3 regions of the Arthrobacter sp. B3I9 genome follow, and region 1 is predicted to be linked to each of the others. Evidence: predicted binding sites of a transcription regulator. Region 1 holds the regulator's gene; each other region holds the start of a gene.
What was found. The regulator LexA, encoded in region 1, represses DNA repair genes until DNA is damaged. The targets are predictions, from matches to a motif close to TCGAACANNTGTTCGA.
Positions count from the first base shown of each region.

Region 2: a site for LexA is predicted at 1,647-1,662, ahead of uvrA (excinuclease ABC subunit UvrA). Genes of this name have one in related genera too.
Region 3: a site for LexA is predicted at 1,780-1,795, ahead of QFZ65_RS11530 (LexA family transcriptional regulator). Genes of this name have one in related genera too.

Region 1 is NZ_JAUSYO010000001.1:3,056,065-3,059,310, reverse strand. It holds gene QFZ65_RS14240 (ATP-dependent DNA helicase) at 1-981, shown strand, start outside; gene lexA (transcriptional repressor LexA) at 1,061-1,810, opposite strand; gene QFZ65_RS14230 (LysM peptidoglycan-binding domain-containing protein) at 2,257-2,754, shown strand; partial or broken gene QFZ65_RS14225 (histidinol-phosphate transaminase) at 2,845-3,246, shown strand, end outside.
Region 2 is NZ_JAUSYO010000001.1:2,399,407-2,402,652, reverse strand. It holds gene QFZ65_RS11315 (RNA helicase) at 1-17, opposite strand, end outside; gene QFZ65_RS11310 (trans-aconitate 2-methyltransferase) at 184-963, shown strand; gene QFZ65_RS11305 (GntR family transcriptional regulator) at 1,199-1,588, shown strand; gene uvrA (excinuclease ABC subunit UvrA) at 1,806-3,246, shown strand, end outside.
Region 3 is NZ_JAUSYO010000001.1:2,453,045-2,456,290, forward strand. It holds gene QFZ65_RS11515 (L-threonylcarbamoyladenylate synthase) at 1-121, shown strand, start outside; gene QFZ65_RS11520 (hypothetical protein) at 213-527, opposite strand; gene QFZ65_RS11525 (manganese catalase family protein) at 812-1,696, shown strand; gene QFZ65_RS11530 (LexA family transcriptional regulator) at 1,809-2,240, shown strand; gene QFZ65_RS11535 (Y-family DNA polymerase) at 2,233-3,246, shown strand, end outside.

The DNA.
Region 1 (3,246 bases):
CTGGCACGCTCGCGGCTCATGGTCATCCTGGAACTCTGCGAACGGCTGCTTGCGGCCCGCGAAAACCGTGAGGTGGTCTGGTTTTCCCGCAACAGCACCTTTGACCCTGCCCAGGGATACTCGCGGCCGGACGAAGACGCGCCGGCCCTCATTAACGTCGCACCGCTGAGCGTGGCAGGACGCCTCCGCGAGGGCCTCTTCGCGGAACACACCGTCATCCTGACATCGGCCACGCTGGCAATCGGCTCCGCCTTTGAACCGGCCGCAGGCGGACTCGGGCTGGTGGGCCCCGGCGCGCCCAGCTGGACCGGCGTCGACGTCGGCTCGCCCTTTGAATACCCCAAGCAGGGCATCCTGTACGTGGCCAAGCACTTGCCCAAACCCGGCCGCGGCATGTCGCCCGAAGCACTCGACGAGCTTGAGAAACTGATCCGCGCCTCCGGCGGCGGAGCGCTGTGCCTCTTCTCCTCCCGGCGGGCAGCCGAGGACGCCGCTGACGCGCTGCGTGCCCGGCTGGACGTAAGCATTCTCTGCCAGGGGGATTCCACCATGGCGGCGCTGGTGCGCCAGTTCGGCGACGAACCGGATACGTGCCTGTTCGGCACCATGTCCCTGTGGCAAGGCGTTGACGTCCCGGGCGACTCCTGCCGGCTCGTGGTCATCGACAGGATTCCGTTCCCGAGGCCGGACGACCCGCTGATGACCGCGCGCTCCCGGGCAGTGGCCCAGTCGGGCGGCAACGGCTTCATGAGCGTCTCGGCTACCCACGCCGCGATCCGCCTGGCGCAGGGGGCGGGCCGGCTGATCCGGACGACGACGGACAAGGGCGTGGTAGCGGTGCTGGACTCACGGCTCTCCACGGAGCGCTATGGCGGCTTCCTCCGGGCAGCCCTGCCGCCGTTCTGGCCCACGACCGACCCGGCAGTCGCCGTCGCGGCCCTGGAGCGGCTCTCCCAGGCGTCAACGGAGGCTGCGAAATAGCCGAGGGGGAGCGGCCCGGCGGAAAAGCGAAAACAACAGGGCCCGTCCGGCATGCCGGACGGGCCCTGTTGTTCGTGTTTTAGAGGGAGCGCAGCACCGAGACAACCTTGCCCATGATGACGGCATGGTCGCCGAGGATCGGCTCGTATTGCGTGTTCTGCGGCAGCAGCCAAGTATGGCCGTCGCGCTGGCGGAAGGTCTTTACGGTCGCTTCATCGTCCAACAGGGCGGCAACGATGTCTCCGTTGATGGCATCGCCCTGCCGGCGCACCACCACCCAGTCGCCGTCACAGATGGCGGCATCGATCATCGAGTCTCCAGCGACCTTCAGCATGAAGAGCTCGCCGTGTCCGACCAGCTGGCGCGGCAGCGGCAGGACGTCCTCCACGACCTGGTCGGCAAGGATCGGCCCGCCGGCCGCAATGCGGCCCACGAGCGGAACCATGGCGGTGTCGGTGGCGCTGGCCAGTTCTGAGACGGAGTGGCCGCCCAGGGCGCGCAGGCCGCCCGACTTCCCGACGCCGGAAACCTCGGTGCTGCCCTCGTCGAGGGTCAGCGGCATGAGCACTTCCATGGCCCGCGGCCGCTTGGGGTCGCGGCGCAAGTAGCCGAGCTTCTCCAGCTGGGACAGCTGGTGGGTCACACTGGACAGGCTCGCCAGGCCCACAATGTCACCGATCTCGCGCATTGAAGGCGGGTAGCCATTGTCCGTGACCGAACGCTGGATGGTTTCCAGGATCTTCTTCTGCCGGACAGTCAGGCTCTTTGGCGGCCTCGCTGACTGCGGGCTCCGCTGCGGTGCCCTGCCGCCGGTGGCTTGTGCTGCCATATGTGCCGTTGCCTTTCATCGTGTCCGGCTGCTGTGGCTGCAGCTACCGGGACCTTCCAGCCTGAATGTCGGACCCTGCTGATCAACTAATGATGATCGGCCGCAGAAGCGCTCCTAGGAAATGCAGCTCCGAGGAAATGCAGCTCCGAGGAAATGCAATTGCGGAAGCGGCCGACTGCAGAAGCGTCTGTCCTGTGACTCAAACGTAGGCCAGCCGCGCACCTTTTTCAAACATTTGTTCTAGCGAGTCTCGACAATGTTCGTCCATAAGTGCTAAAACTGGATCAGTAGAGTTCGAATATGTATTCGAATATCGCGGAGCCGGCTTGCAGTGCTGCGGCTCATGGCGAACGCGTTGTTCGGTTCTATGTTCGAAGCAAGGCCGGTTGGCGGCAGGTACGTGGAGTACGCCGGGCGGCACAGTATGGTCCAGGAGGGCTCAGTTCATGTCAGCATCAAGCGCTTTTCACGGCACTTTCGGCCACGGCAATTTCCAGAGCGGCACAGTCGGTGGCCGCGGTATCTCCCGGCACGGTATCTCCCAGCAGGGCATTTCCCGGCCCGGCGGTTCCACGTCCGGGACGGCACCCGGCAAGGGTGCTCCCGCCGCCCGCGGCTCCCGTGCCAAGCAGGCCCCGCTCCGGCTGACCCGGCGTGGCCGGCTTGTCTTCTTCATCGGACCCCTGATCCTGCTGGCCGCACTGCTCCTCTCGCTCAGCGGGTTCCTGAACGCACCGGCCAAAGCGTCCGAGTCGGCTTCCGAGCTGTCCGTGACTCCCACAGTGACCGTCACCGTCCAGCCGGGGGAATCGCTCTGGGCCATCGCCGGGACCGTTGCACCCGAGCGCGACCCCCGGGACGTCGTCGCCGAGATGGTCCAGCTCAACAACCTCGACGCTGCGCGCGTCCGGCCCGGCCAGACCCTCTTCGTCCCGGCCAAGTAACACCGCCGGTGTACCCTCATTCCGGTTCCAGCCGTATGCGCCTGGCGTCACAGTGTCAGGCCCCGCTGCGATCTCACTTAAACTAGGGGAGTGACTGACCAGTTAGAGCGCCTGAACCGACTTCCCCTCCGGACCAACCTGCGCGGCATGAGCCCCTATGGGGCGCCCCAGCTGGACGTCCCCATCCTCCTCAACGTCAACGAGAACACCCATGGTGTCCCGGCGGACGTCCGCGCGGCCATCTCAGCGGCCGTGACCGAGGCGGCGGCGGGCTTGAACCGGTACCCGGACCGCGAGTTCACGGAACTACGCGAAGCGCTGGCAGAGTACCTCGGCCACGGCCTGGGCCCAGAGAACATCTGGGCCGCAAACGGTTCCAATGAGGTGCTCCAGCAGATCCTCCAGGCGTTCGGCGGGCCGGGACGGACCGCCCTCAGCTTCCCTCCCACCTACTCGATGTACCCCCTGCTCGCCGCCGGGACCGACACGGAG
Region 2 (3,246 bases), 660 kb from region 1:
TGATCAACAAGTTTCATCATGTTCCAGTTTAGTGGGCGGAACCCGCCTGGATGTCCCGCCCGGAAGCGTTCCGCGCCGCCCGGTGCGCGCCGCTTTGGACCCGCCTGCGGCCCGGGCTAGGCTCGGAGAGCATTTTTTGTCTGGACGAACGCGCATTAGAGGAACACGCATTGGAGGAACACGGTGAAATGGGATCCCGCCAAGTATGTGCAGTTCGGCGACTACAGGGACAGGCCCTTCTTTGACCTGACAGGCCGGATCCACGCGGACAATCCGCGGCTCGTACTGGACCTCGGCTGCGGCCCCGGCAACCTGACCGCCACCCTCACCGACCGCTGGCCCTCCGCGGAAGTGGTGGGCCTCGATTCGTCCGCAGAGATGCTGGCACGCGCCGAGGAATGGTCCGCCAAGAAGCCCCACCTCTCCTTCAACCGCGCGGACATTGCTGCCTGGACGCCCCCGGAAGAGGCGGACGTCGTCCTGACCAACGCCGCCCTGCAGTGGGTCCCCGGCCACCGCGACCTGCTGCCGGGCTGGCTCCGGGCCCTTAAACCCGGCGCGTGGTTCGCCCTGCAGGTCCCCGGAAACTTCAACTCGCCCTCCCACACCCTGATGCGGGAACTGGCCGCGTCCGACGCATGGTCCCACCGGCTCGCAGGCGTGCTCCGCCACGACGACGCCGCGGGTGACCCCGGCGACTACCTCCGGATCATGCTCGACGCCGGCTGCGACGCCGACGCGTGGGAGTCGACGTACCTGCAGCTCCTGCCGGGCGAAAACCCGGTCCTGGAATGGGTCCGCGGTGCCGGGCTCCGCCCCGTTCTGGCCGCGCTCACCGCCGAGGAGGCCCTCCGGTTCGAGGCCGAGTATTCCGCCCGCCTCGCCGAGGCCTACCCGCCATCGGAGCACGGGACCGTGTATCCGTTCCGCCGGACCTTCGCCGTGGCACGCAAGCGGGGCTGACGCATTAACACCGTGGCCTCCTTGAACACCGCGGCCCCTTGAATGCGTCCCGCCCGGGAGGGCGCCGCTTGTCCACCGTCCGGGACGCTGATCTAATTCTCGTCATGGACCACGGACGGATTGTTGACCACGGGACTCATCGCCAGCTGAGGGCGGCGGGCTGGCCCTGCCCGGGTCTCCCTGAGGCACAGTTCGCCCTTCGCGAACAGCGAACCGGCCGCCAGGGGCCGGAACAGTGAATCCGGAGAGCGTCGCAGAACCTTTCCCGGGCGTCTGGAAACCGAACCCGGCCAGCTCCGTCCCGCTGTTCGAGCAGCTCCGGCTGAACATCATTGAAAGGGCCGACAACGGCACCCTGGCACCGGGCACCCGGCTGCCGGCCGTCCGCAACCTTGCCGCCGAGCTGGGGGTCGCGCCGCACACGGTGGCCCGCGCTTACAAGGAACTGGAGGCCGCCGGCATCGTCGCGACCCGCGGCCGGAACGGCACCGTGGTCTGCGCCCGCGATGAAGCGTGGAGCTCGCTCTCGGCCGCCGCCGCGGACTTTGCCGCCGCCGCCAAGGCCCGCGGCGCCAGCTTCGCCGAGGCCGTGCAGCTGCTTGCCGCGGCCTACGATCGCGAATGACGCACCGGTAGCACACCCGTCCCCGTTATCGTCGCTGGGACACAGCCCGGATAGATGTTCGAAGAAGTTTTCGATTAGCATTGGTAGCGTGCCTAAAGCCGTAGCTGAAGATCCAGCCGTTGATATCCAGACCCCCGTTCCGATGGGCTCCGCGCCCGTACGCACCGCACAACCGGGCCGCGCCGTCGACTCCCGTTCCCAAGTGAAGCGTCCGGACATGTCCCGGCTGGTGGTCAAGGGCGCCCGCGAACACAACCTGCGGAACGTGGACCTCGACCTGCCCCGCGACGCCATGATCGTCTTCACCGGACTCTCCGGCTCGGGCAAGTCCTCCCTCGCCTTCGACACGATCTTCGCGGAAGGCCAGCGCCGCTACGTCGAGTCGCTCTCCGCCTACGCCCGGCAGTTCCTGGGCCAGGTGGACAAGCCCGACGTCGACTTCATCGAAGGCCTATCGCCCGCAGTCTCGATCGACCAGAAGTCCACGAGCAAGAACCCCCGCTCCACGGTCGGCACCATCACCGAGATCTACGACTACATGCGCCTGCTGTGGGCCCGCGTGGGCCGCCCGCACTGCCCCATCTGCAAGGAGCCGGTGACCAAGCAGACACCGCAGCAGATCGTGGACCAGTTGCTGGAGCTGCCGGAGGGCACCCGCTTCCAGGTCCTCGCTCCTGTGGTCCGCGGCCGCAAGGGCGAATTCGTCGAACTTTTCAAGGAACTCACGGCCAAGGGCTACTCCCGTGCCCGGGTGGACGAGAAGCTCATCCAGCTGAGCGATCCGCCCAAGCTGGGCAAGCAGTTCAAGCACACCATCGAAGTGGTGGTGGACCGCCTGGTGGTCAAGGAAGGCATCAGCCAGCGCCTCACCGACTCGGTGGAAACCGCCCTGGGGCTGGCGGAAGGCCGCGTCCTGGCCGAATTCGTCGACCTCGATGCGGACGACCCCGACCGTGTCCGGGCCTTCTCCGAGCACCTCGCCTGCCCCAATGAGCACCCGCTGGCGATCGACGAGATCGAACCGCGGTCCTTCTCGTTCAACAACCCCTTCGGCGCCTGCTCTGCCTGCAGCGGCATCGGCACCAAGCTGGAAGTGGATGAGGAGCTGATCATCCCCAACGGGGAGCTGTCCCTCGCGGAGGGTGCCATCGCGCCCTGGTCGCTGGGAACCGCGACGTCGGAATACTGGGGCAGGCTGCTCGGCGGTCTGGCCAAGGAAGTCGGCTTCTCGATGAAGACGCCCTGGGACAAACTCACCGAGGACGCTCGCCAGACGGTGCTGCACGGCAAGGACCACAAGGTTGTGGTCCAGTACCGCAACCGCTTCGGCCGGGAACGCAAATACAGCACCGGCTTCGAGGGCGTCATCCAGTACGTCCACCGCAAGCACCTCGAAACCGACTCGGACAAGGCCCGGGACCGCTACGAGGAATACATGCGGCAGATACCCTGCCCGGCCTGCAACGGCGCGCGCCTGAATCCGGCGTCGCTCTCGGTGCTGATCAACGGCCACAGCATCGCCCAGGTCGCCGCCCTGCCCATGCGCGAGTGCGCCGACTTCCTGAACAACCTGGTCCTGACGGACCGGGAAGCCCAGATCGCCCACCAGGTCCTGAAGGAGATCCAGGCCCGGCTGACCTTCCTCCTCGATGTCGGCC
Region 3 (3,246 bases), 600 kb from region 1:
TGTGGATGCCGTGATCGATTCCGGTGACACCGGGGCCGAGCCGACGACGGTTATCGATTTCTCCAGCGGCGGGGCGGAAGTAGTCCGGCGGGGAATGGGCGACCCGTCCCGGTTCGAGTAGGGCAGACGAGTCCCGCCGCCCACGCACAGGTGTCAGGGCAAAGACTCTTCAGGGTGAACCCGCGGAGCTGAGGGGCTCACGCGGAAGGTGCCTAGGCAGAAGCCTGGCCGCCGGTCCGCCCGGCGTCGCGCCGTCGGTTTCGTCTCCAGCGGCGGCTCAGATCAATAGCCGCCAGGACGCCCGCGAGCGGTGACAATACCGCGACGGCGTACACGAACAGCATCCACGTGAGTGTCGTCAGCAGCGTCTGGTTAGTGCTTAGCAGCGACAGGCCGCCCAGGAGACCGAGGGCCCAGAACAGGACGACGCAGAACAGCACTGCTGCCGCGGGAAAATACTCGTTCGTGACCACTTTTTTTGCAGCAAGGAAGTACTCGTGCGTGGTGATGTTTTTCAGCGCCTTCATGGACCCTCCTCACACCTGGCGGATGGGGAAGGCCGCCCAGGACATTCCCAGTATGAGGCCTCTTGGGGCCGGATCCTCGAAGAACGCGCGCTGGGTGATCAAACTAACTCAAGCCCGCCCTGTTTAGGCACTCATCCGTGTCGTGCAACGGCAACCTTTTTTTCTGGGACCGGAAAATGTCTGGTCATAAGCGCCGCAGTGAAGCAGGATAGTAAGCATGCTGATTTTATTCGGCTGCAGGATCCAGATCGGTCAGTCCGATGTGAGCTTGAGAGGACATACTCGTGGTTTTCTTTCACAAGCAGGAACTTCAATATAAGTCGACGCCGGACAAGCCGGACGCCGTCTACGCGCGGAAGCTGCAGGAGGTGCTCGGCGGCCAGTACGGCGAAATCACCGTGGCCATGCAGTACTCGTTCCAGGCCTGGAACGCACACATGCCCGGCAAATACCGGGACATGTTGTTCGGGATCGGGGCAGAGGAATTCGGCCACGTTGAGATGCTCGCCACCATGATCGCCCAGCTGCTGGAGAAGGCCCCGCTCGGGATAACCGAAGACGCCGTCCAGTCCGATCCCACCATCGCGGCCGTCGTCGGCGGAACCGACATCCAGTCGGCCATCGTCGCCGGCGCCGGCGTCCGGCCGGTGGACAGCATGGGCAACCCCTGGCAGGGCAGTTACATCACGGCCAGCGGCAACATGCTCGCCGACTTCTGGGCCAACGCCAATGCCGAGATGCAGGGCAGGTTGCAGGTGGCCCGGCTCTATCACATGACCGATGACCACGGCGTCCGGGACATGCTCTCGTTCCTGCTGGCACGGGACACCATGCACCAGAACCAGTGGATCGCGGCCGCCCGGGAACTGCAGGAAGAGGGCAATGAGAACTTCCCGGTGCCCAGCAACTTCCCGATCAACAAGGAAATGCGGGACGTCGCCTACCAGTACAGGAACTTTTCTGACGGCCAGGCGGCGGCGGAAGGTTCCTGGGCCAAGGGCCCCACACCGGACGGCCTCGGTGAATTCACCTACGTCGCCCAGCCGGACGCTGGCGTGCCGATGCCTCCTCCTACCCACCCGGACTCGAGGTTCTACGGCACCACCGAGCTGCCCAACATCATGGAAAAAGCCGCGGGAGCCATTCAGGACAAGCTCCATAAGGAGTAAGGACGCAAACCGGCGGCGCCAGGACACTGGCGCCGCCGGGTCCAGTCCCACGCATGTCCGTGCCCGGGTCTACACTTGATTCATCGAACATATATTCGAATGAGGGTGTGTTGTGGGCGTTATCATCGGACCCCGCGTGATAGACGCGGGCACTTCTCTGCTGTCGGTGCTGATTTCGCCGGTGTCGGTCGCGGCGGGCTACCCATCCCCCGCCCAGGACTACTTCGACGGCCGGATCGACCTGAACGAGCACCTCATCAAGGACATCACCAGCACCTACGTCGTCAGGGTCTCCGGAGACTCCATGGAAGGCGCCGGAATCAGCGACGGCGACGAACTGATCGTGAACCGCGCCCTGGAACCCAAGGACGGCTGCGTCGTCGTCGCGGTCCTGGACGGGGAGCTGACCGTGAAGCGCCTCCGGATCACTGCCGCAGGGGTCAGCCTTCAGGCGGACAATCCCCGGTATCCGGACATCCGCGTCGCGGCCCTGTCGGATCTGGTCATCTGGGGCGTGGCGACACGCTGCCTTCACCATGTCTAGGAGTAAGAGCATCGCGCTGGTGGATGTGAACTGCTTTTATGCCAGCGCGGAACGTGCCTTCGACCCGTCGCTGGAGGGCCGCCCCCTCGTCGTCCTGTCGAACAACGACGGCTGCGCCGTCACCCGCTCCCCCGAAGCCAAGGCCCTGGGGATCCCTGTCGGGGAACCGTGGTTCAAGCTCGCGCCGCGCGCCAAGGAGTGGGGACTCGTGGCGCGCTCCAGCAACTACGAGCTGTATGGCGACATCAGCTCCAGGGTGATGGAGCTCCTCGGCCGCTACTCCGCCTGGCTGGAGATCTACAGCATCGACGAAGCGTTCCTGGGTGTCAGCGGCACGCCGGAAGAGCTCGCGCGGCTCGGGCGCACCATGAAGGATGCAGTCCGCCGGAATGTCGGGGTGCCTGTCTGCGTCGGCATCGCGGGGACCAAGACCCTCGCGAAGCTTGCCAACAGGTGGGCCAAGAACAATCCAGCCTTCGACGGCGTGTGCCACTGGGATTCCGTCCCCGCCGCACGCAGGGAGCAGCTCATGGCGGGCTTGTCAGTCATTGAGCTCTGGGGTGTCGCCGCCCGACTGACGAACCGCTTGAATGGGCTGGGCATCCATTCCATCCTCGATCTGGCCCGGGCGGACCCCGTCATGATCAGGGACCGTTTCTCGGTAGTGCTGATGCGCACGGTCCTGGAACTGCAAGGAACGCCCTGCATCCCGCTTGAAGAAGAACGGAGTGTCCGCGACCAGCTGATCTTCAGCCGGTCGTTCTCCTCCCCCATCACCCACACGGCCGAGCTTCGGCAGGTGTTTGCCGTGTACGCCCAGCAGGCGAGCGCCCGGCTCGCCAAACACGGCCTGCAGGCCAAGGTGCTGACCGCGTTCGCAGCGACGTCCTACTACGATCGGCAGGGCAACTCGTACCCCTCCATCTGCGTGGCGTTGCCCATGCCGACAGCCGATCCGGTCCTGCTTGCCCGGGCAGCCTACGCCCTGCTCCCGCGGGTACAGGAC